DNA from 2 places in the Pectobacterium quasiaquaticum genome. Region 1 is predicted to be linked to the other one. Evidence: predicted binding sites of a transcription regulator. Region 1 holds the regulator's gene; the other holds the start of a gene.

Region 1 (15,713 bases):
GTTTTACCGAGCGGTTGCTGACGCCTGCGGAAGAACAGCATCTGCTGGACACCGGATGCGGCATCACCATGCTGGTGGAGCGCCCAACGGTTGAAGCCACCGAACTGGGGCGAGACGAGCTGCTGCAAGGTGGCAACGCGATTGTCGAGAAGATGACGCACTATCAGCCGCGTGCGCTGGCGGTGTTAGGGAAGCAGGCGTTCAGTCAGGCGTTTGGTATCAAGAAGGTTTCGTGGGGGCGTCAGGAGCAGCATATTGGCGAGACGCAGGTTTGGGTACTGCCGAACCCTAGCGGACTGAACCGTGCGACGCTGGAGTCGCTGGTGGCGTCGTATCAGGAACTGTATCAGGCATTGCAGAATAAGGCGTGAAACCAATCTGAGCGTTTTGACGGGCAAAAAATAACCCCGGCAGACCGGGGTTATTTATCATGTAGTTATCTGGAGTGTGGATTAGCTGAGGAATGAATTAATCATCCAGGAAGCTACGCAGCACTTCGGAACGGCTTGGGTGGCGCAGTTTACGCAGCGCTTTCGCTTCGATCTGACGAATACGTTCACGCGTAACGTCAAACTGTTTGCCCACTTCTTCCAGCGTATGGTCGGTGTTCATATCGATACCGAAACGCATGCGCAGGACTTTCGCTTCACGTGCGGTCAGGCCAGCCAGTACGTCGTGTGTCGCAGAACGCAGGCTTTCCGACGTGGCGGAATCCAGCGGCAGCTCCAGCGTCGTATCTTCAATGAAATCGCCCAAATGTGAATCTTCATCATCACCAATCGGGGTTTCCATTGAAATCGGCTCTTTCGCGATTTTCAGCACTTTACGGATTTTGTCTTCCGGCATCAGCATACGCTCAGCCAGCTCTTCCGGCGTTGGCTCGCGGCCCATTTCCTGCAACATCTGACGAGAGATACGATTTAGTTTGTTGATCGTCTCAATCATGTGCACCGGAATGCGGATGGTACGCGCCTGATCGGCGATAGAACGGGTGATCGCCTGACGGATCCACCAGGTCGCATAGGTCGAGAATTTGTAGCCACGGCGATATTCAAACTTATCTACCGCTTTCATCAGACCGATGTTGCCTTCCTGAATCAGGTCGAGGAACTGCAAACCACGGTTGGTGTATTTCTTCGCGATAGAAATAACCAGACGCAGGTTAGCTTCCACCATTTCTTTCTTGGCACGACGCGCTTTCGCTTCACCAATCGACATACGGCGGTTGATGTCTTTCACCTGCTCGATCGTCAGGCCAGTTTCTTCTTCGATCTGCTGCAGTTTTTGTAGGCTGCGGGTGACGTCTTCTTCAACATCATTCAGCTTTTCAGACCATGGCTTGCCCATGGCGACTGCTGCGGCAAACCAGGTGTTGTTGGTTTCATTGCCAGTGAACATCGTGACGAAGTTTTTCTTCGGCATTTTGCACTGTTCAACACACAACTTAATGATCAAACGTTCCTGAGTACGAACGCGATCCATCATGGAACGCATGCTGTTAACCAGGAAATCAAACTGTTTTGGCACCAGACGGAACTGTTTGAAGACTTCTGACAGATTCAGGATTTCCTGTGCTGCCAATGCATGGCTACGGCCGTGAGCTTTGATAACCTGACGGGTCGTTTCATATTGCTCACGCAGCTCGGTGAACTTCTCACGCGCCAGCTCAGGATCGATGCTGTTGTCGTCCTCTTCTTCCTCTTCGTCTTCTTTTTCCTCATCGTCATCGTCCATTTCTTCGCTCGAAAGCTCGGAACCAACGTGAGTCGCGGTAGGCGCAATGTCCTCTTCCGCATTAGGATCGACGAAGCCAGTGATCAGGTCGGACAGGCGGCTTTCGCCCGCTTCGACGCGGTCATACTGCTCCAGCAGGTAAGTAATAGCTTCAGGATACTCGGCAACAGAGCACTGAACCTGGTTGATACCGTCTTCGATACGTTTGGCGATATCGATCTCGCCCTCACGCGTCAACAGCTCAACGGTACCCATTTCACGCATGTACATGCGAACCGGATCGGTGGTGCGACCAATTTCCGATTCGACACTGGATAGAACCTGCGCAGCAGCCTCTGCCGCATCTTCATCGGCATCATTGGTGTTTTCGGCCAGCAACAGATCGTCTGCATCCGGTGCTTCTTCCATCACCTGGATGCCCATGTCGTTAATCATCTGGATGATATCTTCGATCTGATCCGAGTCGATGATATCTTCCGGCAGATGGTCATTGACCTCAGCATAGGTCAGGTAGCCTTGCTCCTTACCACGGGTGACAAGCAGCTTCAGCTGTGACTGCGGGTTTTGCTCCATAAGACGGTATCCACACTTCAGAGTATTTGGGTTGGTGTCGGTCAGCGTAGTTCGCTAACAATAGCATTAGGGGTATTTTTCTTATCGCCGCGCCCCTGTAGCGGCTCTTTGCAGGGCTCAACCCTGCTATTTATCGGCAATTAAGCCTCTGTATCAGTGTTTTCTGGTCAACGCCAGTTGCAACGACCAAAGCTCTTTTTTTTCTTTGGCGTTGAGCCCATTCGGATTTGTCCTGTCACGGGCAATCAAAATTTCTAATCGCTGGTTCAATAACTGATCGTAGAGCTCTGCCAGACTAATTCTGAACTTCTCTTCGAGCTCTTCATCTACGATCATATGGTTCCATACCGCGATGGTTTCAAGTTGTTTATAGTATTTGCTGTCGCGATATTGTTCTAACAGCAGAGCCATACTCATCCTCGGGCTGGCGTTACAGGTTTTCACCAAGTCCTGAAACAGCGATAAACCTGGGACTTTGTCTTGCTCAACACCTTCCAACGCAAGGTCAGGCACCTCTGCCGCCAGTCTTGGGTTTTGCACTAAGAGTCCTATAAGTATACGCATAGTTGTGACTTTTAGTTGCGGCGTCTGGTAAGACTGCTCCAGCTCTGCGGCTTTGGGCAGCAGCCGATCCAACTGGCTGTCGTCCAAAATACCCAGCTTGTTGCCAAGCTGCTGGCGTAGGTAAAGCCGCTGTGTTTCTCCCGGCACCTGGCCAATCAATGGCATAGCGAGAATACCGAGTTTGGTTCGACCGTCAGCAGAACTCATATCCACCTGCTGTTGCAGCGTCTCAAACAGAAACTGCGACAGCGGCAATGCTTGTACCATACGCTGCTCAAAGGCGGCTTTGCCTTCTTTACGTACCAGCGTGTCGGGATCTTCACCGTCTGGCAGGAACATAAAACGTAGCTGGCGACCATCGTTCAAATAGGGTAGCGCAGTTTCCAACGCACGCCATGCCGCTTCACGTCCGGCACGGTCTCCGTCGTAACAACATACCACCTGGTCTGTGGCGCGGAAGAGTAACTGAATGTGCTCAGCTGTGGTGGAAGTACCCAGCGATGCCACCGCATAATCAATACCAAACTGCGCCAGCGCCACCACATCCATATAACCTTCAACAACCAAGAGTCGTTTGAGATCTTTATGGCTTTGCTGTGCTTCATACAGACCGTACAGCTGGCGACCTTTATGGAAAATGCCCGTTTCTGGTGAGTTCAGATACTTCGGCGTATCGTTACCTAACACACGTCCGCCGAAGGCAATCACTCTTCCCCGTTTGTCACGGATGGGGAACATCACTCGCTCGCGAAAGCGGTCGTACGTTCTGCCCTGGTCGTTAGTCACCAGCATACCGGCATCGTTCAATACGTTGCGATCGCTACCTTCACCAAACCGCTTGAGAACGTTATCCCAGCCGGATGGGGCGAAGCCAATTGCAAAATGGCTGATCACCTCTGCACTTAAACCACGCTGTTGCAGATACTGCAACGCAGGAACTCCGACAGAATGTTGCAGTGCTTGCTGATAAAACGAGCTGATGTGTCCCATCAACTCGTACTGATTATGTCGTTGGTGAATTTCTTGTTTAGTTGGGCCTGTGCCAGTTTCATAAGGCACTTCCAGACCATGCATCGTAGCCAGTTCTTCAATGGTTTCAACGAATTCGAGACGATCGTAATTCATTAAAAAGTCTATGGCAGTGCCGTGTGCGCCACAGCCAAAACAGTGATAGAACTGTTTGTCACCGTTTACGGTGAATGAGGGGGTTTTCTCGTGATGGAACGGGCAGCACGCATGATAGTTTTTGCCCTGCTTTTTCAGTTTGACGCGCGCATCAATGAGATCGACGATGTCGGTGCGAGCCAGCAGGTCATTAATAAATACGCGTGGGATTCGTCCAGCCATAAGCCCCTAGTGTATATCTTTCTGTAAGATGATTACATTGGATATAGCTTATAAACGACAACAAGCCGCGCTTCCTTTCGGAAAGCACGGCCTTACGTATGCAACTGCTAAGTCTGCGGATTAATCACGCGTTGGAGGGAAACCCTCCTGAAAATTAATACAGACGAGTGCGGCGTGCGTTTTCTCGAGCCAATTTCTTTGCGTGACGTTTCACTGCAGAAGCTTTAGCGCGCTTGCGTTCTGTCGTTGGTTTTTCATAAAACTCACGACGACGAACTTCAGCCAGAACGCCTGCTTTTTCACAGGAACGTTTGAAGCGACGCAGAGCTACGTCGAACGGCTCGTTTTCACGTACTTTAATTACCGGCATGTGCCTCTCACCTCAATAAATTCGGTTTGCCGCTGGCCTTGTGCCAGCCTTTTCAAAATGGTGCGGAATTCTACTGCAAACGTGACGTCTTTGTAAAGCATTGCGGTGATCATAAAACGCCCAACCACGGCCAGCGCAGAAATCAGGCTGCTTATGGTAGACTATCCGCAGTTTGAAGCAAGCGGCATTTAACGCGTGCTCGTATCATCATCAAAGTTAGGAACAGCAATGCGCGTATTGGGTATCGAAACATCCTGTGATGAAACCGGTGTGGCCATTTATGACACGGAAACCGGTTTGCTCGCCAATCAGTTATACAGCCAGGTCAAATTACATGCCGATTACGGCGGCGTAGTGCCTGAGCTCGCCTCACGCGATCACGTGCGTAAAACGGTTCCGTTGATTCAGGCGGCGCTGTGTGAAGCTGGGCTACAGGCTGACGATATCGATGGTGTGGCTTACACCGCAGGCCCAGGTTTGATTGGCGCGCTATTGGTGGGTGCAACGATCGGTAGGTCGTTGGCATTCGCCTGGGGTGTCCCGGCGATTCCTGTGCACCATATGGAAGGGCATTTGCTGGCGCCGATGCTGGAAGATAATCCGCCAGCGTTTCCTTTCGTAGCACTGCTGGTTTCTGGTGGTCATACGCAGCTCATCAGCGTGACAGGCATTGGTGAGTACCGTTTGCTGGGCGAGTCGATTGATGACGCGGCGGGTGAAGCGTTTGATAAAACGGCAAAATTACTGGGATTAGATTATCCCGGTGGGCCAATGTTGTCGAAAATGGCGCAGGCGGGGAATTCCCAACACTTTACGTTTCCGCGCCCGATGACAGACCGGCCGGGGTTGGATTTTAGCTTTTCTGGGCTAAAAACGTTTGCTGCCAATACGATTCGTAGCAACGGTGATGACGATCAAACGCGTGCCGATATTGCTCGTGCGTTTGAAGACGCCGTCGTAGATACGCTGGCGATAAAATGTCGTCGTGCGTTGGATGAGACGGGCTTTAAACGACTGGTCATGGCGGGGGGGGTGAGTGCAAACCGGACGTTGCGCCAGCGCTTAGGTGAAGTGATGGCGAAACGCGGTGGTGAAGTGTTTTATGCACGCCCCGAATTCTGTACAGATAACGGTGCGATGATTGCTTATGCGGGCAGTGTACGTCTGGTTCATGGCGCGAGCCAGACGCTGGGCGTATCCGTTCGGCCACGTTGGCCGTTGGCTGAATTGCCTGCGGTGTGAGTGTTCGAGCGATAACCACTACGTGTAGATAACTGCTTTACACGTAGTGAAGAAAGCGTAGCAAAAAAGCGCATTACAGCTCTTGTTCGAATAGAACCAGAATCGCTTCGTAAAGCTGTTTGACGCTGAAGCCTCTTGCTGGGGTGGTAAAGATAGTATCATCCCCCGCGATGGTGCCGAGAATGCCTTCTGACTTACCTAATGAGTCCAGCAGGCGAGCAATGAGCTGCGCAGCGCCAGGGCTGGTATGGATCACGACGACGGCATCATTGTAATCCACGTCCAGTACAAGGTTCTTCAGCGGGCTGGACGTCGTCGGGACGCCAAGTTCAGCAGGGAGACAATACACCATCTCCATTTTGGCATTGCGAGTGCGCACGGCGCCAAATTTCGTTAGCATGCGTGACACCTTGGATTGGTTGATGTTTTCAAATCCGTCGTCTTGCAATGCCTGAACAATTTCACTTTGAGAACTGAACTTCTCTTCTTTTAACAGCGCCTTGAACGCTTTAACGAGGTCTTCTTGTTTTGTCGAATTTCGCATTCTGCACCGGATTAATTGTTATGGTTAATCTTCCTATTATGCAGTTGTGTGAATTTTTATGCAATTAAATTGCGTATAATTCCAATCCATTTCACCAGATATGCGTTAGTCGCTGTTTTCAAAAAAAATCGACTCTCGGGTAGTCCGAAAAATGCGTCCTGCGTCACATAAAAGTAAATCAAATGTTATCAGAATGATGTTGTTTGGACGCCACCGATCGGTGTAATGTAGCGCACAGGTTAATTGCACGTGAATGAACACCGCGTTATAGCTCAATAGCTTATTAACTTTACTTACCTTTTAAACGAATGGTTGTTTTTGATTTATTATTAGAGACATAGCGTATTTTTGTCTCTCATACAATTTGTGGAGAGATAAGTAGGTTGCTCGTATTCCCATTTTTATATTCTGTTTATAACCAAATGAATTCACGGCACTTTTTTATTTTACGATAATAAGGAGTTTAGGATGAAAGTTGCAGTTCTCGGAGCAGCAGGTGGTATCGGTCAGGCACTCGCACTCCTCCTCAAAACCCAGCTTCCTTCAGGTTCAGAACTATCCCTTTACGATATCGCTCCGGTCACGCCGGGGGTTGCCGTCGATCTGAGCCATATTCCTACAGCCGTGAAGATCAAAGGTTATAGCGGTGAAGATGCTAAACCAGCGCTTGTTGGTGCAGATATCGTGCTGATCTCCGCGGGTGTGGCACGTAAACCTGGTATGGATCGTTCCGATCTGTTCAACGTCAATGCTGGCATTGTGCGTAATCTGGTTGAGCAAATTGCGGTTACTTGCCCGAAAGCCTGTATCGGTATCATCACCAACCCGGTGAATACAACCGTTGCCATCGCAGCAGAAGTGCTGAAAAAAGCTGGCGTATATGACAAAAACAAACTGTTCGGCGTCACCACGCTGGATATCATCCGTTCCAACACGTTCGTTGCTGAGCTGAAAGGCAAACAGCCGCAGGACATTAATGTGCCGGTTATCGGTGGACACTCTGGTGTGACGATTCTGCCACTGCTGTCTCAGGTTCCTGGTATCAGCTTCAGCGAGCAGGAAGTGGCCGATCTGACCAAGCGTATTCAGAATGCGGGTACTGAGGTTGTTGAAGCCAAAGCGGGTGGCGGATCGGCAACGCTGTCTATGGGTCAGGCAGCTGCGCGTTTTGGTCTGTCTCTGGTTCGTGCGCTGCAAGGTGAAAACGGTGTGGTTGAATGTGCATACGTTGAAAGTGATGGCAAATATGCCCGCTTCTTCGCTCAGCCGATTCTGTTAGGTAAAGACGGCGTCGCCGAGCGTAAAGACATCGGCACATTAAGTGCTTTTGAGCAAAATGCGCTTAGCAGCATGCTGGATACGCTGAATCAGGATATTGAGTTAGGCGAGACATTCATCAAGAATTAATCATTGAGATGTTTCTAATACGTGACGTTGAATAAAAAGCCGGAGATGTCCATCTCCGGCTTTTCTTTTTTTAATCGGGGCGGATGAGTTTTTTTCTGTCGATAAGCTCATTAGTTTCTGGATTGTAGTACCGGCTGGGCCAAATCTCTGATGGGTGAATACCCAGCGCATCGGCAATAAGCCACTCCCCTTTGGGCCAAGGGCGTGATAGTGCATTAGCTAGTGTAGATGAGCTTAATCCGGCCGCTCGCGATACCGCCGCCAGCGTCGTGTTTTTCTTGCGCAGTGCAGCAATGATATCAGCGGGATGCCAGTCTTGTTTCCTTAAAATCATAATCCTTCCCTTATTTGCTATAAGACGACTATAGATTAGTGGTATAAATAACGGATGTTAGTTATATGCCGAACTAACATGACATTATTATTTGGAAATAATATAGCATTAATTTTCCTTAAAATTCTCAATTAATTTCCAAATAGTCGCGTTTTTGTTAGGGATGGCACTATCAGGATGAAAGGCAATGAAAAAAGAGTGGTTTGCTACCAGCGAATTGGTTGGAGTCGGCGGCCTTCCGAAATCAAGACAAGGATTAAATAAACGCGCCCGCGAGGATGGATGGGAGAAGCGTCGCCGTAGAGGCGTCCAGGGAAGAGGGGTGGAATACTCAATTCACAGCTTGCCGGATACGGTAAAAAAATCCCTATTACTCGAAATCGAGCCTTCCGCCTACTCGGCGAAACAGCCTGCGGCACTGGCCGTATGGATGCAGATCTATCAACAACTATCTGAAAAAGAAAGAAATGAGTTAATCGCTTATATTTTGCGAGTCGGGGTCTCTACCACGCTGAGCCAGTTAGGCATTACACCGTCGGATGAGGAACCTATCTCATCGATGGTGATTGACTGATTCGCTACTGGCGATCTTTTTGAACGTTAATCATCAGCGATTTGAACGTTAATCATCAGCGATGAAAAGGAACCTGTGCTTTCTTTTGCTTTATAGTCCGTTATGTTGCCGCGGTGGTTGGGTATCACGCTGGATTTCATCATTTCTTCTATTATTTAGGTGTACTGGTAACATGTAAGAGTTAGCGGTTTAGGTAACAATAGTCTATTATATGGAAACTTTTGGGCGAGTTGACGTAATGCCTGTTCAAAACAAACAAGGGAGTGACGAGTATGGACAAAGAGTGGTTTGCAACAAGTGAGCTGGTTGGCGTAGGTGGTTTGCCGAAATCACCGCAGGGGCTGAACAAACGGGCGCGTGACGACGGTTGGGAAAAGCGCAGGCGGAAAGGGGTTCAAGGGCGTGGTGTCGAATACTCTATTCGCAGTTTGCCAAACGAGGTCAGGAACTCCCTACTGGTAAAGGAAAATCCTCCAACCGAGTATTATCGTATAGATAATGAGCCTACCCTGCTGTCATCGTGGGTGCATATCTTCCATCAACTTTCCGTTGATGAACGAAGTCGGCTGATTAATTTCATCTTGCGTGAAGGGACAATAGCGATGCTGTCTCGGCTGGATGATGTCACACTCGACCAGACTGCCTAAGTCTGGCGAACGAGTAGCGCTGCAAGACAGCGCTACTTATGAATCAACGATCTTATCAGATAAGAACCTTACACCACGTTAGAAATCGCGCTGTACGGCTAAGTGAGCAAGGCCTTCGAGCGCCATACGGTGTGGCGTTTCCGGCAGCAGTTGTAGTGCGCTAATCGCCTTATCTGCCTCTTCTTCGGCACGCTGACGCGTATAATCAAGTGAACCACATTGCTGCATGGCGGCAAGAACCGGTCCCAGCAGATGACGCCCGTTTCCTTCTTCAATCGCCTTGCGAATCATCGAACGTTGTTCTGCATTACCATGACGCATCGCATGCAGCAGCGGCAGTGTTGGCTTGCCTTCATTGAGGTCATCGCCCGTGTTTTTACCCAGCGTTTTGCCGTCCGCGCTGTAGTCGAGCAGATCGTCAATTAACTGGAACGCAGTGCCCAAGTAGCGGCCATAGTCCTGAAGCGCTTTTTCTTGCTCTGGCGTTGCGCCGGCAAGAATGGATGAAGATTGCGCTGCTGCTTCAAATAAACGCGCTGTTTTACTGTAAATGACGCGCATGTAGCTTTCTTCAGTGATATCTGGGTCGTTGCAGTTCATTAGCTGCAAGACTTCGCCTTCAGCAATCACGTTCACTGCCTCTGACATCAGCGCTAGCACACGTAACGATTCGAGGCTGGTCATCATCTGGAAGGCGCGAGTATAGATGAAATCCCCAACCAACACGCTTGCTGCGTTGCCAAAGGCGGCATTTGCTGTCGCTTTACCCCGACGCATGTCGGACTCGTCTACCACATCATCATGTAGCAGCGTTGCGGTGTGGATAAATTCGATCAGTGCGGCGACAGTGACATGCTTATCACCGGTATAGTCGAGGGCTCTGGCTGCAAGTACAGCAATCATCGGGCGTATACGTTTTCCACCACCGCTGATGATGTAATGTCCAAGCTGGTTTATCAAAACGACGTCGGAATTCAGTTGTTCAAGAATGACGTTATTAACAGCCGCCATATCCTGTGCAGTCAATGCTGTAATTTGTTCTAGATTCATGGTTTGTGCCAACGTATGTCTTCAACACTGCCGTAAGATATGCTGTTGCATATCGGCAAGACGGAACTTATTGCGCCGATTGTACTTGAAAAATGAGAGAGATAAACGGCAGTTGATACGTTGTATTCTTTTTCTTCACATCCGTTGATTATGCACTTGTCATCCTCAGTATTTTTGCGTAGAATTCGCGCCCTATTATGAATATTTATAGCGTGCTCTGAAACCTATTAACGGGTGCGCGGAAAGCGGAGTTTTATATGTACGCAGTTTTCCAAAGTGGTGGTAAACAACACCGAGTAAGCGAAGGTCAAACCGTTCGCTTGGAAAAGCTGGACATCGCAACTGGTGAAGCCGTTGAGTTTGACCAAGTTCTGATGGTTGCCAACGGTGAAGAAATCAAAATCGGCGTTCCTTTCGTCGATGGCGGTAAAATCAAAGCTGAAGTTGTTGCTCATGGTCGTGGCGAAAAAGTGAAGATCGTTAAGTTCCGTCGCCGTAAACACTACCGTAAGCAAGCAGGCCACCGTCAGTGGTTTACTGACGTGAAAATTACCGGCATCAGCGCTTAAGATTAGGAGAGCGGATTAAATGGCACACAAGAAAGCTGGCGGTTCAACCCGTAACGGTCGTGACTCTAACGCACAACGTCTGGGCGTAAAACGTTTTGGCGGCGAAAGTGTACTGGCTGGCAACATCATAGTTCGTCAACGTGGTACTAAATTCCATGCAGGAACTAATGTTGGCTGTGGGAAAGATCATACTCTGTTTGCTTTGACTGATGGTAAAGTTCAGTTTGAAGTTAAAGGCCCGAAAAACCGTAAATTTATCAGCATCGTTGCTGAATAATTTTTCGCTTTAGGTCTGACGGATTTAAGCCCTGCAATTCTTTGCGGGGCTTTTTACATTCTGATTCTGAGTAAACCATCTGGATAAGTATGAATACTAAACAACAGACGGGCATCGGTCTTTGTCTGGCGCTGACTACGGCTGTTTGCTGGGGGGCGTTACCGATAGCCATGAAACAGGTTCTGGTGGTGATGGAACCTTATACGATTGTTTGGTATCGCTTTTTTATTGCTTCCATTGGACTTGGCATTATTTTGTCATCCCGTAAGACGTTGCCACCAATGCGTGTTTTCCGGCATCGGCGCTGGTGGGTTCTGCTATTGATTGCGACGGCTGGGCTGCTGGGTAACTTTGTTTTCTTTAGCTCGTCTCTCCAATATCTGAGCCCGACAGCGTCTCAGGTTATCGGGCAGCTTTCCCCTGTTGGGATGATGTTCGCCAGCGTACTTATCCTAAAGGAAAAGATGCGCGGTACGCAGGTTATTGGTGCGATCATGCTGATCTGTGGTCTGCTCCTGTTCTTTAATACCAGCCTGATTGAGATTTTTACCCGACTGACAGACTACACGTTGGGCGTGCTGCTGGGTGTTTGCGCCTCGGCGGTATGGGTATCCTATGGTGTAGCGCAGAAAGTTCTATTGCGACGTCTGACATCACAGCAGATTCTGTTTTTGTTATATGCTCTGTGTGTCGTCTTTATCACGCCTTTTGCCAAGCTTGAGGTTATTTTTCAACTGAGCAACTGGCAGCTTCTTTGCCTGTTATTCTGCGGTGCGAATACGTTGATTGGATATGGTGCGCTGGCGGAGGCAATGGCTCGCTGGCAGGCGTCGCAGGTTAGTGCGGTCATTACGCTGACGCCGTTGTTTACGCTGCTGTTTTCCGATCTGCTGGCATTAGGGTGGCCGACTTTCTTTGCTGTGCCAGTATTGAATTGGATTGGTTACGTCGGTGCGTTTGTGGTTGTTGCTGGCGCCATGTTTTCCGCTATTGGACATCGTTTCCTTCCTAGAAAGAAAGAGCCTGTGCTGCCATTGGTCGCGAAAAAATAGCTTAAGAGAAAGTGTATTGCAGTGGTCACTGCCATCTTTTGACAGCCTGCATGTGTTGTTTATTTTTAATACAGATGAAATTATTGGAGCGGGCAGGTACAATCCGCTCCTTTGCTGGAATGCGTTCTGGTGCGTCAGTTTTTTAATGGTGAGTAGAAATACGCTACATGCCGTAAAATCAAAAAGTTACGCCAAGAAGAACCAATAACAAGCCTAAAACACGTAGATATTCTCTATTGGTTTTTTGCGGAGAGAATCAATGAAGTTTGTAGATGAAGCCACAATTCTCGTTGTGGCAGGCGATGGCGGTAACGGTTGTGTCAGCTTTCGCCGTGAAAAATATATTCCCAACGGCGGTCCGGATGGTGGTGACGGCGGCGACGGCGGCGACGTTTATCTGTTGGCAGACGAAAACCTGAACACGCTGATCGACTATCGTTTTGAAAAATCCTTTCGCGCTGAGCGTGGACAAAACGGGCAAAGTCGTGACTGTACGGGTAAACGCGGCAAAGATATTACGATTAAAGTCCCTGTTGGTACCCGTGTTCTGGATCAGGGAACCGGCGAAGTTCTGGGCGATATGACGCGTCATCAGCAAAGCCTGATGGTGGCGAAAGGCGGCTGGCATGGTTTAGGTAACACGCGTTTTAAATCGTCCGTCAACCGTGCTCCTCGTCAGAAAACCAGCGGTACGAAAGGCGAAGAACGTGAGCTGACGCTAGAACTGCTGTTGCTGGCGGACGTGGGCATGCTTGGCCTGCCTAACGCAGGTAAATCGACCTTTATCCGCGCAGTATCAGCAGCAAAGCCGAAAGTGGCGGATTATCCGTTTACCACACTGGTGCCGAGCCTTGGTGTTGTCCGTATGGATAGCGAGCAGAGCTTTGTTGTGGCGGATATCCCTGGTTTGATTGAAGGCGCATCTGAAGGCGCTGGGTTAGGGATTCGTTTCCTGAAACACCTTGAACGCTGTCGTGTCCTGTTGCATCTGGTTGATTTAGCACCGATTGACGAGTCAGATCCAATTGAAAATGCCAAAATCATTATCAACGAGTTAGAGCAGTATGGCGCGGGTTTGGCAGAAAAACCACGTTGGCTGGTTTTCAACAAGGTTGATTTGATCGACAAGGCTGAAGCGGAAAAACGTGCCAAAGAGATTGCGGCTGCGCTTGGCTGGGATGATAAGTACTATTTGATTTCTGCAGCGAACCGTGAAGGCGTCAACCCACTTTGCTGGGATGTGATGAACTTCCTGAAAGCCAATCCGAAAGTAACGGCGATTGCCGAAAGCGCACCGGAAAAAGTGGAGTTCATGTGGGATGATTATCACCGCGAACAGCTGGCTGAGATAGAAAAAGAAGCTGAAGAAGAGTGGGATGATGACTGGGACGATGAAGATGATGAAGGCGTTGAAATCATCTATCAAAAATAATTCGTTCTTCTGCTAGTCATGTCTTACATACGCGGGCTTATCCTATCAGGGTAAGCCCGCGTTGTTCTTTTAATTGCTCTGGTAAATATCTTTATAGAGACGGCTTTCAAATCTCACCAGAGGGACGCGACGTGCGCGCTGGTCTTCTGGTGGCACGGCATAGCCGGACAGGAACTGGACGAATGCCATGCGCTGGCCGCTCGCAGTAGTAATGAAGCCTGCCAGATTGTATACGCCCTGCAATGCCCCTGTTTTAGCCGAAACCTTGCCATCGACGCCAGCTTCATGCAGGCCTCCACGATAACGCAGCGTGCCGTCATAGCCGGAAAGCGGAAGCATCGTGATGTAATTCAGTTCATTATCGTGCTGTGCGATGTACTGCAAGACCTGCATCATCGTCTCCGGTGAAATCAAGTTGTGTCGTGACAGGCCTGAACCATCGACAACAATGCTGTTTCCTAAATCTACACCCGCTTTCTGACGCAGAATTTGTCGCACGGCATCAGCGCCAGCGCGCCATGTTCCTGATACGCTAAAACGCTCGTGCCCAATAGTACGAAAGACCGTATCGGCAATCATGTTGTCTGATTTTTTCAGCATGATAGTGAGCAAGTCGTGCAGCGGAGGCGATTGCGTCTGGGCCAGTACGCTTCCCGCTGGACGAAGCTGTGTTTGGCGGCGAAGGCTGCCTTTAATACGAATATCTGCCTGCTGTAGCTCATCTTTAACGATAGCGCCGGCATAGCTGGCGCCATCCTGAATCGCGAATGCCAACGGAAGCGGCTCTGTGCGTTGAACCAGACAACCTGTAAGCGTAAAGTGATTTAATTCCCCAGGGACTACATCCAATTCGCAGTATTGGGCATCGGCTGAACCTTTAGCCAGCGTGCGGACTTCGCTGAACATTTGCACCGGATAATAGGATGCAACGCGGATAAACGCATTATCACCCGCTTTAGGCGCACTGTAGAGTGAGACGGAGAAGCAGTTGCGATCGACAATCGCAGCACTCGGAGGGGCGCTGAAACACTGTGTCATGTCGTTCCAGGGCCAGCCCGGCGCTTTATCGTGACTGGCGAACACTGAGGTGTCGATCAGCACGTCCCCCGAGATTTCCTGTATCCCGCGCTTTCTTAATTCCTGCACCATATTCCGTATTTGCTGGCGCTTAAGCGTAGGATCGCCGCTAAACCGTACAATGAGATTACCGTTCAGAATACCGCTGGTAACAGGCCCGTGGCTTTCCATCGTGGTGATGAACCGATAATCTGGACCTAATTGCAGTAATGCAGCTAATGCGGTTATCACCTTTTGCGTACTGGCTGGAAGCGCCATTTGCTGGCTATTGAAGGCCATACTGGGTGTTGTTGCGCCAACTTTTTGTACCAATAGCGCCAAATTGGCACCATCTGGTAAATATTGGCGATGATCCTCAACAGAAGCTGCATTGGCATGCAGAACAAAAGCGCAGGCAAGTCCGGTAACAATCGATGAAAAACGCATAATCTCAGCTAATAACGGGGTAACGTGTGGTCATACTACGGCGCAACAAGGGCTAAAGTAAACGATGACCCTCATTGAACTCTGGGGTAAAATACGTATCAAAATGCAAAACCACTGCTAGCCTGGAAATTTTGTTCTGGGGCTGGTTGCTTTTGTTTTATGTCCAGTGAGGACTTGCACGTTGCAGAGACTCCGTCGCCTTTGATTTTTAGCGCGTCAGGATGACGATTATTTGAGTCTTACGGACTTTTTTAGAGGTATAGACAATATGAAACAATTTCCGATGACATTGCGTGGCGCTGAAAAATTGCGTGAAGAGCTTGACCACCTGAAATCTGTGCGTCGACCTGAAATTATTGCCGCGATTGCCGAAGCACGTGAGCACGGCGATCTGAAAGAAAATGCAGAATATCATGCTGCCCGCGAGCAGCAGGGTTTTTGTGAAGGACGTATTCAAGATATTGAAGCAAAACTGTCTAACGCACAGGTTATCG
Region 2 (15,713 bases), 1.7 Mb from region 1:
GTGAAGGGGAGGATTATTACCTGCAACGTATTATCCGTGAGTTGGATGAAAAGCGAATGAATGAGGTGATTGAAGCGGCGCAAATCTGGCTACTGCCACCGTTCCGCTCTAATCTGGCGTGATGAGTTTGTTTTGGGTAATGCCCGAGTCGATTTCGAGGTGCGAGAAGATAACGCACTGCAACGTGAAAAGTGATGGATATGAGGTTGGAGAATTGCATGCGTAAACAGTGGGTCTGGATTACCGGGTGGTTTCTTTTATTCACATTCTGGCTTCCGGCGAGTTGGGCTGAGACGGGCTGGCAGCCGCTGGCTCAGACGATTCGAAAAAGCGAAAAAGATCCGCGGCACTATCAGGCGATCAAACTGGATAATGGAATGACCGTTCTGCTGGTTTCCGATCCGCAGGCACCCAAATCGCTGGCATCACTGGCGCTGCCTATTGGCTCGCTGGACGACCCCAATAATCAACTGGGATTAGCGCATTACCTCGAACACATGGTGCTGATGGGATCGAAACGTTACCCAGAACCAGAAGCGCTGTCAGAGTTTTTGAAAAAGCATGGCGGTAGCCACAATGCCAGCACGGCGTCTTATCGCACGGCGTTTTATCTGGAAGTGGAAAATGATGCGCTGCGGCCCGCCGTCGATCGGATGGCGGATGCGATTGCGGAACCGCTGCTCGACCCGGTGAATGCCGATCGCGAACGTAACGCGGTCAATGCGGAATTAACGATGGCGCGTTCGCGTGACGGTCACCGCATGGCGCAGGTGGGAGCAGAGACGCTGAACCCAGCGCACCCGAGCGCGCGTTTTTCGGGGGGCAATCTTGAAACCCTGAGCGATAAACCCAGCAGTAAACTGCATGATGAGCTGGTGAAGTTCTATCAGCAATACTACTCAGCCAACCTGATGAAAGGGGTGATTTACAGCAATCAACCTCTGCCTGAACTGGCGAAACTGGCGGTTGATACCTTCGGGCGTATTCCCAATCACAACGCCAGCGTCCCTGCTGTTACCGTTCCTGTGGCGACGGAAAAGCAGCGTGGCGTAATGATTCACTATGTTCCTGCTCAGCCGAGAAAACAGCTGCGCATTGAGTTTCGCGTCAGCGATATTAGCCAGGAATTTCGCAGCAAGACGGATACCTACATAAGCTATCTGATCGGCAACCGCAGTCAGAATACGCTCTCTGACTGGTTGCAAAAGGAAGGGCTGGTTGAGTCTATCGGGGCGGGTTCTTCGCCGATCATCGACCGTAATGGCGGCATGTTCGCTATTTCAGCCTCGCTGACCGATAAAGGTCTAGCACAGCGTGATGAAGTGATCGCTGCAATATTCCGTTACCTGCAACAAATCCGCACAGAAGGGATTCAGCAGCGCTATTTTGATGAGATCGCGCATGTCCTGGATCTGGATTTCCGCTATCCGTCCATCAGCCGTGATATGGACTACATCGAATGGCTGGTGGATACCATGCTGAGCGTGCCGGTCGAACATACTCTGGATGCGCAGTATGTCGCCGATCGCTACGATCCGAAAGCTATCGCCGCACGACTGGACGAGATGACGCCGCAGAATGCGCGCGTCTGGGTCATCAGCCCGAATGAGCCGCATAATAAAGTGGCCTATTTTGTCGATGCGCCGTACGAGATGAATAAAATCCCGTCAGCCACATTTGCAAAATGGAAAACGCTGGGGCAGAAAATGTCACTGTCGTTGCCGACGATCAACCCCTATATCCCGGATGATTTCTCCCTGATCAAAGCCGATAAGGCGATCGCTAAACCGACACTTCTGCTGAATCAGCCGGGGCTGCGCGTGCTTTATATGCCAAGCCACTACTTCGCTGATGAGCCGAAAGCGGAAATCACGCTGTTCCTGCGTAATCAGGAAGCGCGCAGTACCGCCCGTAATCAGGTACTGTTTGCGTTAAACGATTATCTGGCAGGTCTGGCGCTGGATGAACTCAGCTATCAGGCTTCGATCGGCGGCATCAGTTTCTCCACCCGCAGCAATGATGGTCTGGTGATTAGCGCCAATGGTTATACCCAACATTTGCCACGATTGCTGCTGACGTTGGCGGATGGCTACGCCTCCTTTACCTCGACGGAAGCACAGTTGGAGCAGGCAAAGTCCTGGTACATACAGCAATTGGATGCGGTAGAGAAATCAAAAGCCTTTGAACAGGCGTTACAGCCGGTTCAGGCGATATCGCAATTGCCTTACTTTGAGCGCGCAGAACGTCGTAGCCTGCTGAAGGATATCCGTTTACAGGACGTGGTTAACTACCGTAAAGACCTGCTGCAAAAAGCCACGCCGGAAATGCTGGTCGTCGGCAATCTGGCACCAGAACGAGTTACCGAGCTGGCGAATATGCTGAAGGCGCATCTGAAGGCTGGTGGCGAGAATCTGTCGCGTAGCGATGATGTCAAAGTCAGTAAGCCGCAGCTTGCTAATCTGCAACGCCCGGGCAGCAGCACGGATTCTGCGTTAGCAGCAGTGTATGTACCGACGGGGTATTCGGAAACGGAAAGCATGGCGTATAGCTCGGTGCTGGGGCAGATCGTTCAGCCTTGGTTCTACAGCCAACTGAGAACGGAAGAGCAACTGGGTTACGCGGTGTTTGCCTTCCCAACGACGATCGGCCGACAGATGGGCATTGCCTTCCTGCTGCAAAGCAACAGCAAACAGCCTGCTTATCTGTATCAGCGCTATGAAGATTTTTACCTGAAAGCGCAAAAACGACTGCGTGAAATGAGTGAAGAAGAGTTCACGCAGTATAAGCAAGGCGTGATGAATGAACTGAATCAGCGCCCGCAAACCTTAGGTGAAGAGGCTAGCCGACTGCGTAAAGATCTGGATCAGGAAAACTTTGCTTTTGACTCGCGTGAGAAACTGCTCGAACAAATCAAACCGCTGACGGTCACGCAACTGGCAGACTTCTTCCAGAAAGCGCTGAAGCCTGAAGGGCTGGCGATTCTGTCGCAGGTGTCCGGTAGCCATCATGGTAAAGCGGACTATGCCGCACCGAAGGGATGGCACACCTACGCGGATGCGTCTTCATTGCAGAAAACGTTACCGCGTGAGAAAGCGCCTACGATGATCCCTGCGCCAGCAGCATCGACAGCGGTCGGTAAGGTTTCAGCAGAATGAAAAATGCCGCGCCGCAATCATTAGACGTTATGACGTTGCCGCTCCTCGGGGAGCGGTTGATTGAGGCGTCGGCCGGAACGGGGAAAACCTATACGCTGGCTGCGCTTTACCTGCGCCTGCTGCTGGGGCTGGGGAAACAAGCCGCGTATCCACGTCCACTACTGGTCGAGGAAATTCTGGTTGTGACCTTTACGGAGGCGGCGACCGAAGAATTGCGGGAGCGTATTCGTGCCAGAATTCACGCGTTGCGCATCGCCTGCCTGCGTAAAAGCGCGCAGGGTGAAGAAGCAGATAAGCCTAAAGATACGTCGCTAGCGCAGCTGCTGGCGGAGATTTCGGATCACCGCGATGCGGCCGACGTATTGCTGGCGGCCGAACGCCAAATGGATGAAGCGGCGATCTACACGATCCACGGCTTCTGCCAGCGTATGCTCAGTACCAATGCGTTTGAATCCGGCGTGCTTTTCGAACAGGTGCTGATAGAAGATGAACAGCCGCTGCGCCGCCAGGCCTGTGCCGACTTTTGGCGTCGTTATTGCTATCCGTTGCCAGTAGAGGTCGCACGTATTGTCGGTCTGGAGTGGAAAGGGCCGGAAAACCTGCTGGCCGATCTGGCTCCCTATCTGCACGGTGAAGCGCCTGTGTTTCGCTTGCCGCCAGAAGAGGGCGAAACGTTGCAGAGCCGCCATGAGAAGATCGTGGCGACGATCGACGCGTACAAACAACGCTGGCTGGCGTCAGCCGCGGACCTGGAAGTGTTGATTAGTGCTTCTGGCGTCGATAAACGCAGCTACAGCAGTAAGCATCTTCCCAACTGGCTACAGAAAGTCACGCTGTGGGCAGAGCAGCCGACGCTGGATTACCAACTGCCGAAAGATCTGGTGAGATTTGCCCAGCAAACGCTAATCGAGAAAACGAAGAAAGGCGAACCGCCTGTTCATACTCTCTTTGAGGAGACCGAACGGCTGCTTGAAGCGCCGCTGTCGCTGCGCGATTTAGTCATTGTTCGCGCGCTGTCGGCGATCCGCGAGTCGGTGAGTGAGGAAAAACGGCAGCGAGCAGAGCTTGGGTTTGACGATTTGCTGAGTCGTTTGGATGTTGCGTTGCAACAGCCTGGCGGGGAACAGCTTGCCAGCGCCATTCGCGAACGTTATCCGGTGGCGATGATCGATGAATTTCAGGATACCGACCCCCAACAGTACCGTATTTTCCGAACGCTGTACGTCGGGCAGTCGCAGTGTGGGCTGCTGCTGATCGGTGACCCTAAGCAGGCTATTTATGCGTTTCGCGGTGCGGATATTTTTACCTATATGCACGCACGCGGAGAAGTGGCCGCGCATTATACGCTGGGTACGAACTGGCGCTCGTCGCACCAGATGGTACGCGGCGTTAACCGCTTGTTTGAACGTCTGGAAAATCCTTTTATTTTCCAAAATATCCCTTTTCTGCCAGTCAAGCCTGCTGAGTCCAAGCGCGGTTTGGTGTTTGAGGTTGCGGGGCAGCCTCAGCCTGCGCTGCAATTCTGGCTAACGGGTTCAGAACCGATTGGCGTAGGTGATTATCAACAGCAGATGGCGCGTCAGTGTGCGGCGCAGATTCGTGACTGGCTGGCTGCCAGTCAGCGCAATGAAGCCTGGCTGGTTACTGATGACTCCCGCCGTTTGGTCAGGGCATCTGACATGAGTGTGCTGGTGCGTAGCCGGCGTGAAGCCTCGCTGATTCGTGACGCGCTGAGCCGTTTGTCCATTCCCTCTGTATATCTGTCCAATCGCGACAGCGTATTCAGCACGCCGGAAGCCAGCGATATGTTGTGGCTGTTGCAGGCGGTGCTGGCACCGGAACAGGAGCGCACGTTACGCAGTGCGATGGCGACGGCTCTGATGGGGCTGGATGCTGAACAGGTTGATGCATTAGGGCAAAGCGAAGCCGCATGGGATGCGTTGGTCGATGAATTTGCAGGCTACCGTGCTCTGTGGCGTCAGCGTGGCGTGCTGCCGATGCTGCGGGCGTTGATGAGTCAACATCAACTGGCGGAGAACCTTCTAGCGAGTGCGGAGGGCGAACGCCGGATTACCGATATTTTGCACATCGGTGAATTATTGCAGGATGCCTCGGCAACGCTTGATAGCGAACATGCGCTGGTACGCTGGCTATCACAACAGATTGTCCAACCTAATCCGCAGGCAGAGAATCAGCAGCTACGTTTGGAAAGCGATCGTCACCTGGTGCAGATCGTGACGATCCATAAATCGAAAGGGCTCGAATACCCGCTGGTGTGGCTGCCTTTCATCAGTAACTTCCGCGTGCAGGATCAGGGAATTTATCACGATCGCGAGAGCTATCAGGCCGTGTTGGATCTGCAAAATAATGAAGAAAGCCAGACCCTGGCAGAAGAAGAGAGGCTGGCAGAAGATTTACGTTTGCTGTATGTCGCGCTGACCCGTTCTATCTACCACTGTAGCGTGGGCGTCGCGCCGGTTCAGCGGTCGCGTAAGAAAGATGGCAGCAGCGATATGCACCAGAGCGCGCTGGGCTATTTACTCCAGCGCGGTAAAGAAGCCGAGGCTGCCACGTTAGTCAACGAGCTGGAAGGCATGGTTGGCGACGGTATCGCATTAACACCGCTACAGGCAACGGAAGAACAGCGTTGGCAGCCGGATAGACCGGAATTGGCAGAGCTGCGGGCTCGCTACATCGAACGTCAGTTGCGCGACGGCTGGCGAGTAACGAGCTATTCGGGGCTTCAGCATCAGGGCTCTGCAAGCGCACAAGATCTGGTGCCGCGTCTGGATATCGAAGCGATAGGCGAGCGTCAGGAAGCGGACGAAACCCAACTGACCCCGCATACGTTCCCGCGCGGCGCGAGTCCGGGAACGTTTTTGCATAGCCTGTTTGAAACGCTGGATTTCACTCAGCCCGTTGAGGATGACTGGCTGGCCGAGCAGTTACAGCTACAGGGATTTGAAGCGCACTGGCATCCGGTATTGAAGACGTGGATGGATACGCTGTTGCATACGTCGCTTAACGAGCAAGGGATTATGCTGTCATCGCTGGATAACGCAGATAAGCAGGCCGAATTACAGTTCTATATACCGATTGATGCGCCAATACAGGCGGCGCAGCTCGATCGGTTGGCAAAGAATCACGATCCGCTATCTGCGCGGTGTCCGGCGCTCTCTTTTCAGCAGGTTAAAGGCATGCTGAAAGGGTTTATCGATCTGGTGTTCCGCTGGGAAGGGCGTTATTACCTGCTGGACTATAAGTCCAACTGGCTCGGCCCTGATGCCAGCGCGTACACTCAAACGGCCATGATGCAGTCGATGGCCGAACATCGCTATGACTTGCAATACCAGCTCTACACGCTGGCTTTGCACCGCTATCTGCGTCACCGGATTGCGGATTATGACTATGAGCGCCATTTTGGCGGGGTGTTTTATCTGTTTTTACGCGGCGTTGAAGTGTCTCACCCCGGCAATGGCATCTTTGCCTGTCGTCCCTCTGCTGAATTTGTTTTTGGGCTGGATGCGCTCTTTAAGGGAAAGACGCCTGACGATGCTGATACAGGAATTCCCTCATGATTGTGTTACTTGAAACGGCACTGGCGCGGCGGTTACTGCGCCCGCTGGATGTTCAGTTCGCCAGAATGCTGGCGGATGAGACAACGCCCGATCTGCTGTTGACCGCGGCCTGCCTGAGTGCACATTCGGGCGCGGGGCACGTGTGTTTGCCGCTGGAGAACTTGCAGGCGCAGACGCTGTTTGACGGCCGCGAGCCTGAGCTGGCACAACAGCTACTCACGGAGGCAGGGCTAAACACGGTTGCCGCATGGCGGCAGCGCTTACTGGCGTCCGATGCCGTCAGCGACGGAAGCCAGCCGACGCCGTTGGTGTTGCAAGGAGAAAAGCTGTACTTACAGCGTAGCTGGCAGAGTGAAGGCCGCGTGGCGCGGTTTATCGCCAGCGAGCGCGATACAGTCCTCGTCGATGAACCCGCGATCCGAGCGGTTCTTGATCGGCTGTTTCCTGACGTGGGCGAAGAGGTTAACTGGCAGAAGGTCGCTGCGGCTGTCGCCTTGACGCGCCGCATTGCGGTGATTTCCGGCGGGCCGGGAACGGGGAAAACCACGACGGTGGCCAAATTGCTGGCGGCGCTAATTGAGCTGAATACGGGAGAGACGTTACGTATTCAACTGGCTGCGCCGACTGGGAAAGCGGCTGCGCGGCTCACGGAGTCGCTAGGGCAGGCTCTGCACCGTCTAGCGGTGGATCCTTTGTTGCGGGATGCGTTTCCGCAGGAAGCGACAACCCTGCATCGGCTTTTGGGGGCGGTGACAGACAGTCAGCGCCTGCGTCACCATCAGGACAACCCGCTACATTTGGATGTGCTGATTGTGGATGAGGCGTCGATGGTCGATCTGCCGATGATGGCGAATGTGATCGCTGCGCTTCCGCCACACGCCAGAATTATCTTTCTGGGTGACCGCGATCAACTGGCGTCCGTCGAGGCGGGGGCGGTGTTGGGCGATATCTGTCGTTTTGCCGAGGTTGGCTATAGCCGCGCGCGGGCGCAGCAATTGCAGCGGCTGACGGGTTGTAAGCTGGATGAAAGTGGTCCTGAAGGACAGACGACGGTCAGTGACAGTATCTGTCTATTGCGCCGGAGCTACCGTTTCGATCCGCATTCCGGTATTGGCCAACTGGCGCTGGCGGTGAACGACGGTGATGACGCTCGTGTGCGTTCTGTGTTAAACGGCGAGTTTGCCGATATTACCTGTAGCCCGTTAACCGCGGCTGAGGAGTATCAGGCCATGCTGGCACAGTGTGTCGAAGGGTATCGTGATTATCTACAGCTTGTGGCGGCGGGAGCCACGCCGGACGCTGTGCTGCTTGCTTTCCAGCGCTATCGCCAACTGTGCGCATTGCGCGAAGGGTCATTTGGCGTAGCAGGGCTGAATCAGCGCATTGAGCAGGCTTTGCATCAGGCTGGGCTGATTCAGCGTAGCCGTAATCCGCTTAACCGCTGGTATCTCGGCCGACCGGTCATGATTGAACGTAACGATGCCGCATTAGGCCTGTTCAATGGGGATATCGGTATCGCCATGATGGGAGGAAGCGGTGAGCTGCGCGTATTTTTCCCGTTGCCAAATGGCGAAACCAAAGACGTTACGCCAAGCCGTCTGCCGCCGCATGACACCGCCTATGCGATGACAGTGCATAAATCGCAGGGATCGGAGTTTGATCATACGGCGCTGGTGCTGCCGAACCACTATTTACCGGTGCTGACGCGGGAGCTGGTGTATACCGCCATCACGCGTGCGCGCCAGCGTTTGTCACTCTATACCGATGTCCGCATTCTCTGCCGGGCGGTGAAAACGCCAACGCAGCGCTATAGCGGCTTGGAAGAGAGAATTAGCGCATTAATGGTGCGCTCTTCTGCTAGTAAGATGCCATTCAGTTAGGGAAGTACGATACGCTGCGGGTGTGAATTGCGTTGACAAATTGGCATGATATCCCTGTCTGATGGCTTATTGAAATGAACAACGTGAGCGGTGAGTTTGGCAAGCGGCCATAAGCGGATAAAAATAGCGTAGCCGATTTTGCGATCGGCCACGAGAAGTGTTATCGAGTGGAATAACTCAGAGATCCAGCACCAGAATCTTCGAGCGACGCTGGTAGTTATACAGCGCCTGCTTTTTCTTCGGCAGCATTTCCACTTCGGCGGGTAAAAAGCCGCGTTCCTGGAACCAGTGGATGCTGTGCGTCGTCAGTACAAACAGCTTTTTCAGACCCTGCTGACGTGCCTGAGCGGCAACGCGTAGTAACAGCATATCGCCGCGTGATGAGCTGCGGTAATCTGGGTGAACCGCGACGCAGGCCATTTCGCCAATGCTCTCTTCTGGAAACGGATAAAGCGCGGCGCAGGCGATAGTCAGGTTATCGCGTACCACGACAGTAAATTTGTCGATCTCCATTTCCAACTGCTCGCGCGAGCGTCTGACCAGAATGCCTTGCTCTTCCAGCGGGCGAATCAGCTCCAGAATACCGCCAATGTCATTGATGGTCGCACGGCGAACCTGCTCGGCGCTTTCCATCACGATCTGCGTACCGATTCCGTCGCGTGAGAACAGTTCCTGCAACAGCGCACCGTCGTCCTGATAGCTGATCAGGTGGCTGCGGCGCACACCGCTACGGCAGGCTTTGACCGCGCCGCGCAGGAACCGGACCGTACCCGAATGGTAATCACCAGCCTGTTCCAGTGCATCAATACGCTGCTGCGCATCGTCGGGGAACAGCTCGGAAATGATGTTGCCTTCTTCATTGGTCACGCCCTGCGAGGAGCAGAAACCGATCATCTTTTCCGCTTTCAGCTTAATAGCGAGCTGGGTTGCAACCTCTTCCGAGGTTAAATTGAAACTTTCACCGGTGACTGAAACCGCAACCGGGCCGAGCAGCACAATCGCGCCGCTATTCAACTGGCGGTGAACCGCTTCTTCATCAATACGACGAATACGGCCACTGTGGCAGTAGTCCACGCCGTCATCCACGCCAAGCGGCTGCGCGATAATAAAATTACCGCTGACGACATTAATGTGGGCACCTTGCAGGGGCGTGTTGTTCAGGCTCATCGACAGCCGAGCGGTGATATCCAACTGCAGCATTCCCGCCGCCTGTTTGACCAGCTCCAGCGTGGCGCTGTCGGTGATACGGGTGTTTTTATGGTAGTGAGGCTCATAGTGATGCGTTGTCAGGTTGGCGTCGATCTGGGGGCGAGCACCATAAACCACCACCAGCTTGATCCCCAGACTGTGTAGCAGCCCGATATCATTTACGATGCTAGAGAAGTTGGCATGTTCAATGGCTTCGCCACCTAACATGATGACAAACGTTTTGCCACGGTGGGCATTGATATAGGGAACTGAATGGCGGAAGCCCTGAACCAGTTCTGTACTCCGTTCCTTCACTACGAGCCCTCTTTGCATTTTTATTCGTAATTTCTGTATTTTTATTCTTTATGACGTAAAAGGCAAGAGGAAGTATTAACCAGAAAAGCGAGGTTAATGCTTCAAATTTATGATATCCGCCTGTTATAAGGCCTCCACAGGATTTTTGCATGACAGCGTGGAGCAGATTCGTTAAAGTTTTTGACAATTTTTACCTTTATTCATTTTTAATGACCTATCCAGTGCATTGGCAACACAACGGCACAGGATAGCGCACAGCAATCAGATCGGAGTGGCATGTCTCATTCGAATCATCGTTTGACTCGACGGCGTCTATTACAAACCGCAGCAGCAACCTGGCTGTTAAGCGTAAGTGGTGTAGGGATAGCGGCGACGACACAGGTCGTTGCCGTGCGCGTCTGGCCGTCTTCTTCCTATACCCGCGTCACGCTGGAATCCAATCACCCGCTGAAATATAAACAGTTTAGTCTGAGTAATCCTGAACGCATCGTGGTGGATATCGAAAATGTTCATCTGAACAGCGTGCTGAAGGAGATCGCCAGCCAGTTTAAGCCAGATAACGACGCCCTGATTAAAGAAGCGCGTATCGGCCAGTTTGATAAAACCACGGTGCGCTTGGTGTTGGAGCTCAAGCAGCAGGCGACGACCAAGGTCTTTACGCTGGGGCCAGTGGCCGAGTTCAAACACCGACTGGTGCTGGATTTGTATCCTGCCGCAGGGCGCTACGATAACGAAGACGATCCGCTGCTGGCGCTGTTGGAGGATTACAACAAAGGCGATCTGGAACGTACGCTGCCGGCAGAAGCGCCTAAAGCGGGGAAAGCCGGACGGGATCGTCCGCTAATTATCATGCTCGACCCCGGTCACGGCGGTGAAGATCCCGGCGCGATTGGCAAGAATAAAACGCGCGAGAAAGACATCGTGCTGCAAATCGCTCGCCGCTTGCGCAAGCTGATCGACAACGAATCCAACATGAAAGCCTATATGACGCGCAATGAAGATGTATTCATTCCGCTGCGCGTAAGGGTGGCGAAAGCGCGCAAGCAGCGTGCCGATCTGTTTATTTCTATTCATGCTGATGCGTTTACCAATCGATCGGCAAGAGGATCGTCGGTTTTTGCCCTCTCGAAAAAAGGGGCAACCAGCACCGCTGCCAGATTTCTGGCAGAGACCCAGAACGAATCGGATTTGATCGGTGGCGTGAGCATGAGTGGCGACCGCTATCTGGATCACACCATGTTCGATCTGGTGCAGACCGTGACGATTGGCGATAGCCTGAAATTTGGTAAAGAGATCCTGACCCGGCTGGGCAAGGTGAATCGTCTGCACAAAAACAGCGTCGATCAGGCCGGGTTTGCAGTACTGAAAGCCCCAGATATCCCCTCTGTTCTGGTTGAGACGGCCTTTATCAGTAATCTGGAAGAAGAGCGTAAGCTGCGCACTAGCCATTTCCAGCAGCAAATTGCGGAATCCATTTTTGCAGGCATTAAAGCCTACTTTGCCAGTCAGGCTGAGCGGTAGTTGATGTTGCAGATATAGAACGCACGATGACCGCGCCTAGCTGGCGCGGTTCAGAGGGAATGAGGTCTGGGGCATGGTACGTAGAAGCAGATAGTACGTAGAAACAGATAGTTCGTAGAAGCAGATAGTATGTAGAAACAGATAATGCGTAGAAAACAAAAAAGCACCTGTTAAGGTGCTTTATCGCGCAGTTCTTAATTTAAAGAACCTTAATTGGTTGCGGGGGCCGGATTCGAACCGACGACCTTCGGGTTATGAGCCCGACGAGCTACCAGGCTGCTCCACCCCGCGTCCGTAATGACTTATTTTTACTGCTTTCACATCTCTTGATGGACGACTCACACCAATTGGTTGCGGGGGCCGGATTCGAACCGACGACCTTCGGGTTATGAGCCCGACGAGCTACCAGGCTGCTCCACCCCGCGTCCGTAATGACTTATTTTTACTGCTTTCACATCTCTTGATGGACGACTCACACCAATTGGTTGCGGGGGCCGGATTCGAACCGACGACCTTCGGGTTATGAGCCCGACGAGCTACCAGGCTGCTCCACCCCGCGTCCGTGGATGCGCACTATACTCGTCATGAACATTGATGCAACCTATTTCTGTAAAAAACGCAGCATTGGGTTGTTGGGTGATTAATTTATCATCGAGTGGGTTGATTTGTCACCGAATGGATAGTTTTGTGAACGGAATACGACGATTAACAGAAAAATCGATTTTTTACGATGCCGTGTGCTGAGTAGCATTTGTTTGACCCGTGGATTTATGTGCTCTCCCATTCCTTTCTCGATAGCCGTTTGTTATCGTTCGACGGTAAATTTTTTGATGTAAAAAGCGAGCGCAAAGATGAAGGGACGGTGGGGAAAATACGTGCTGACCGCAGTGGTCATTGCCATTCTGGCGGGGTGCCAATCCAGGCCAACCGATCGCGGGCAGCAATATAAAGATGGTCACCTCAACCAGCCTCTGGAATTGGTGAATGAACCTAATGCCAAAGGAAAACCGGTCAACGCACGGGATTTTATGACTCAGGTTTCTGAAATTCGGTCGGCGTCACCTAATCTGTACTCGCGCAATAATACGACCTTTCAGGCGATTGAAAACTGGATGATGTCCGGTGCCGATACCCGCGAGCTGAGCAAGTTTGGTCTGAATGCCTGGCAGATGGAAGGCGTTGATAACTTTGGTAACGTGCAGTTCACCGGTTATTACACGCCGGTATTGCAGGCGCGTCATACCCGTCAGGGGGAATTCCGCCATCCTTTATATGCCATGCCGTCAAAGGGCAAAAATAGCCGTCGGCTACCAGATCGCGCCGGTATTTATTCAGGTGCGCTGGATGAACGGCTGGTTCTCGCTTGGACTAACTCGCTGGTCGATAACTTCATGATGGAAGTGCAGGGCAGCGCCTATATTGATTTTGGCGATGGACGTCCGCTGACGTTCTTTGGTTACGCTGGCAAAAATGGCCATGCCTACCGCAGTATTGGTAAGGTGCTGATCGATCGTGGTGAAGTGCCGCGTGAAGAGATGTCGATGCAGGCCATCCGCAAGTGGGCGGAGCAGCATTCCGAATATGAAGTGCGTGAACTGTTTGAGCAGAATCCTTCTTTTGTGTTCTTTAAGCCAATGATGTCTGCTCCCGTCAAAGGGGCTAGCGCCGTGCCGCTGGTGGCTAAAGCCTCCGTTGCCTCTGACCGTTCGCTGATCCCAGCAGGTACGGCTCTGTTAATGGAAGTGCCGCTGCTGGATAACGTTGGAAAATTCACCGGCAAGTATGAAATGCGCCTGATGATCGCGCTGGATGTCGGCGGGGCGATTAAAGGCCAGCATTTCGATATGTATCAGGGCATTGGGCCAGATGCAGGTCACTCGGCGGGTTTCTATAACCACTATGGCCGGGTCTGGGTGTTGAAGAACGCGCAAAGCAGCCCGACGAACGGTTCAGGATCGCTGTTAGTCAATAATCCTCAGTAGTCATTCTTTCGTTTGAAATCTCAGAAGTGGAATTAAGATGAACCACTTCTGAGATGAAACACTTGTTCTCCACGCGCCAGAACAGAATCAGCGGTTAAAGCCGTATTTGCTGCTCAATCCTAATTCGTTCACGATACGAATACCTGACTCCAACGCTTCGCCCTGCAAACCCCGCAGCGGACGGCGCAGGCTGCCTGCTGGTAAACCCACCGCCTTCATCAACGATTTCACCGCCACCGGATTGATTGCCGAGTAGGTATAGTGCAGCAGCGGCAGCAAATGCTGATACGCCTTCCGGAAGCGTTCTGCATCCTCGCCGTTTTTCCACGGGCGCGAAATTTCTGCCAGTTCTGCCGGTGCAATATTGCCTGTCATGTTGGCAGTTCCATGGCCTCCCAGTGACATCGTTGGCACGACTAAACCCAGATTGGGCGAGTCGCAGCACATCACCGACACATCGGGATTGCCTGCCAGTACTTGTGCCACCTGACCCACGCGAGTGGTGGATTCTTTATGAATGACGTAGTTTGGGTGTTGGAAAATACGCAGCAGCGATGTCCAGTGCAGGTCCGTTTTTACGCGCGGTGGGTTGTTATAAATCCCTAATGGCAAATCGGTCGCGTCTGCAATTTCCAGAAAGTAGTTTTCGATATCGCTCTCACTGGCACAGATATAGGCAGGGGCGGCGATAATGGCACCGTCTGCGCCGTTGTCATGTGCATAGCGAACGTAGTCAATGGTGGTATCGGTATTGTTACCGGTACAGCCATAGAACAGCTTCATTTTGCTGGTGCTGTATTGCGCGGTTCGGCGGATGATCGCTTTTCTCTCATCTGGGGACAGCATGGATACTTCCCCGGTTGAGCCCATAATCAAAACGGCTGCCGTACCGTTATCTTCCTGGAATTTTAATAACGCTTCAAATGCGCCGAAATCCACGCTGCCATCGTCATTGAAAGGTGTAATGAGGGCAACGAATGACCCTTCAATTTTTTCTCTGCTCATGTCTGTTTCCTGTCGGTTTAAACGTGTTACGAATAACGAAAAATCAGGACTGAAGGGATGTCTCAGTCAGTGGTTTGGCGGTAAAACCCGCCTCGACAAAACGTAATAGGTGCGACAGCACGCGATCGTCATCGCGGTTGTCGCACAGCCCTTTGGAGAGCAGCGCCAGACGGCCAGAACGCGGATCGGCGTCGGTTAACACGTGCATGGCGGCACCGCGGGCAAATTCATAACGCCAGATCACCTCCGCGCGCGATAGCGCCGGTAAAGCACGAGAAAAGGCATCGATAAAACGGTGAGCGACGTGATCGAACTGGGCCGACAGCAGGGCGGTTACCTCCAAACCCGGTGTCGCCCGCAGATGCTGTAATAGGCGAACGACAATACGTCCACCGTCGGGCGTGCGAGCTGTTTTAACCAGCGGGCGCAATAGCGCATCCAGCAGCACGGCAACGGGCAGTTCATCACCGTGATTAGCCTTTTCCACCTCATCCAGCAGACGCGTTCTTTCGTCATTTAACGGGCCGAGAACGTTGTCCAATACGGCACGCAGTAACCCTTCTTTCGAACCAAAGTAATAATTCACCGACGCCACATTCACGTTGGTGGCTTCTGTTATTTCGCGAATCGTTGTTAGCTCACTGCCTTTGCAGGCGAAGATCGTGATGGCCTCACGCAGGATGCGCTGTTTAATGTCTGCCTCTTTTTCTTTGCTTTGATCTTTAGTTTTCAATAACGCCACCATGATTCATCCTTTTTGCTCACGCTCGCCGTCGGATGCTCCGACGTCATGCATTGTTAGATTGAGGCCGTGGGGAAATGCGCTCCCTCTAGACTCGGTTACTGATAACGTCAGTCCTTGGTAAACCCAGTTCTTGATAAACCAATGTCGCCCAATAGCGGATCCCTAATGGGATCAGCGCATCATTAAAGTCGTAGTGCGGGGTATGTAGGTGATGCACGTTGGGCGCCTTTTTGTCGCTGTTCCCCAGCATCATGAAGGCGCCAGGGCGCTGCTCCAGCATGTAGGCAAAATCTTCTGCACCCAGTAGCGGCGTCATCGCGGCGTTAACCTGTTCGAATCCGACC

What was found. Region 1 encodes ArgR, which controls arginine synthesis, uptake and breakdown. Its sites were predicted from a motif close to ANTGAATAAAAATACANT; they were not measured.
Region 2: argA (amino-acid N-acetyltransferase) is a predicted target of ArgR. The motif match lies at 10,149-10,166, and genes of this name have one in related genera.

The regions. Positions count from the first base shown of each region.
Region 1 covers NZ_CP065177.1:606,986-622,698, forward strand. Annotated here, with positions in the region: gene mug (G/U mismatch-specific DNA glycosylase) at 1-371, shown strand, start outside; gene rpoD (RNA polymerase sigma factor RpoD) at 469-2,307, opposite strand; gene dnaG (DNA primase) at 2,461-4,218, opposite strand; gene rpsU (30S ribosomal protein S21) at 4,373-4,588, opposite strand; gene tsaD (tRNA (adenosine(37)-N6)-threonylcarbamoyltransferase complex transferase subunit TsaD) at 4,817-5,830, shown strand; gene argR (transcriptional regulator ArgR) at 5,904-6,374, opposite strand; gene mdh (malate dehydrogenase) at 6,843-7,781, shown strand; gene IG609_RS02890 (helix-turn-helix domain-containing protein) at 7,852-8,115, opposite strand; gene IG609_RS02895 (DNA-binding protein) at 8,303-8,689, shown strand; gene IG609_RS02900 (DNA-binding protein) at 8,962-9,336, shown strand; gene ispB (octaprenyl diphosphate synthase) at 9,415-10,386, opposite strand; gene rplU (50S ribosomal protein L21) at 10,644-10,955, shown strand; gene rpmA (50S ribosomal protein L27) at 10,975-11,232, shown strand; gene IG609_RS02920 (DMT family transporter) at 11,322-12,284, shown strand; gene cgtA (Obg family GTPase CgtA) at 12,544-13,716, shown strand; gene dacB (serine-type D-Ala-D-Ala carboxypeptidase) at 13,786-15,219, opposite strand; gene greA (transcription elongation factor GreA) at 15,488-15,713, shown strand, end outside.
Region 2 covers NZ_CP065177.1:3,382,862-3,398,574, reverse strand. Annotated here, with positions in the region: gene recC (exodeoxyribonuclease V subunit gamma) at 1-122, shown strand, start outside; gene ptrA (pitrilysin) at 219-3,155, shown strand; gene recB (exodeoxyribonuclease V subunit beta) at 3,152-6,733, shown strand; gene recD (exodeoxyribonuclease V subunit alpha) at 6,730-8,613, shown strand; gene argA (amino-acid N-acetyltransferase) at 8,791-10,134, opposite strand; gene amiC (N-acetylmuramoyl-L-alanine amidase AmiC) at 10,393-11,637, shown strand; tRNA gene IG609_RS15520 (tRNA-Met) at 11,852-11,928, opposite strand; tRNA gene IG609_RS15515 (tRNA-Met) at 11,986-12,062, opposite strand; tRNA gene IG609_RS15510 (tRNA-Met) at 12,120-12,196, opposite strand; gene mltA (murein transglycosylase A) at 12,489-13,619, shown strand; gene IG609_RS15500 (4-hydroxy-tetrahydrodipicolinate synthase family protein) at 13,707-14,624, opposite strand; gene IG609_RS15495 (TetR/AcrR family transcriptional regulator) at 14,668-15,369, opposite strand; gene IG609_RS15490 (M20 aminoacylase family protein) at 15,455-15,713, opposite strand, start outside.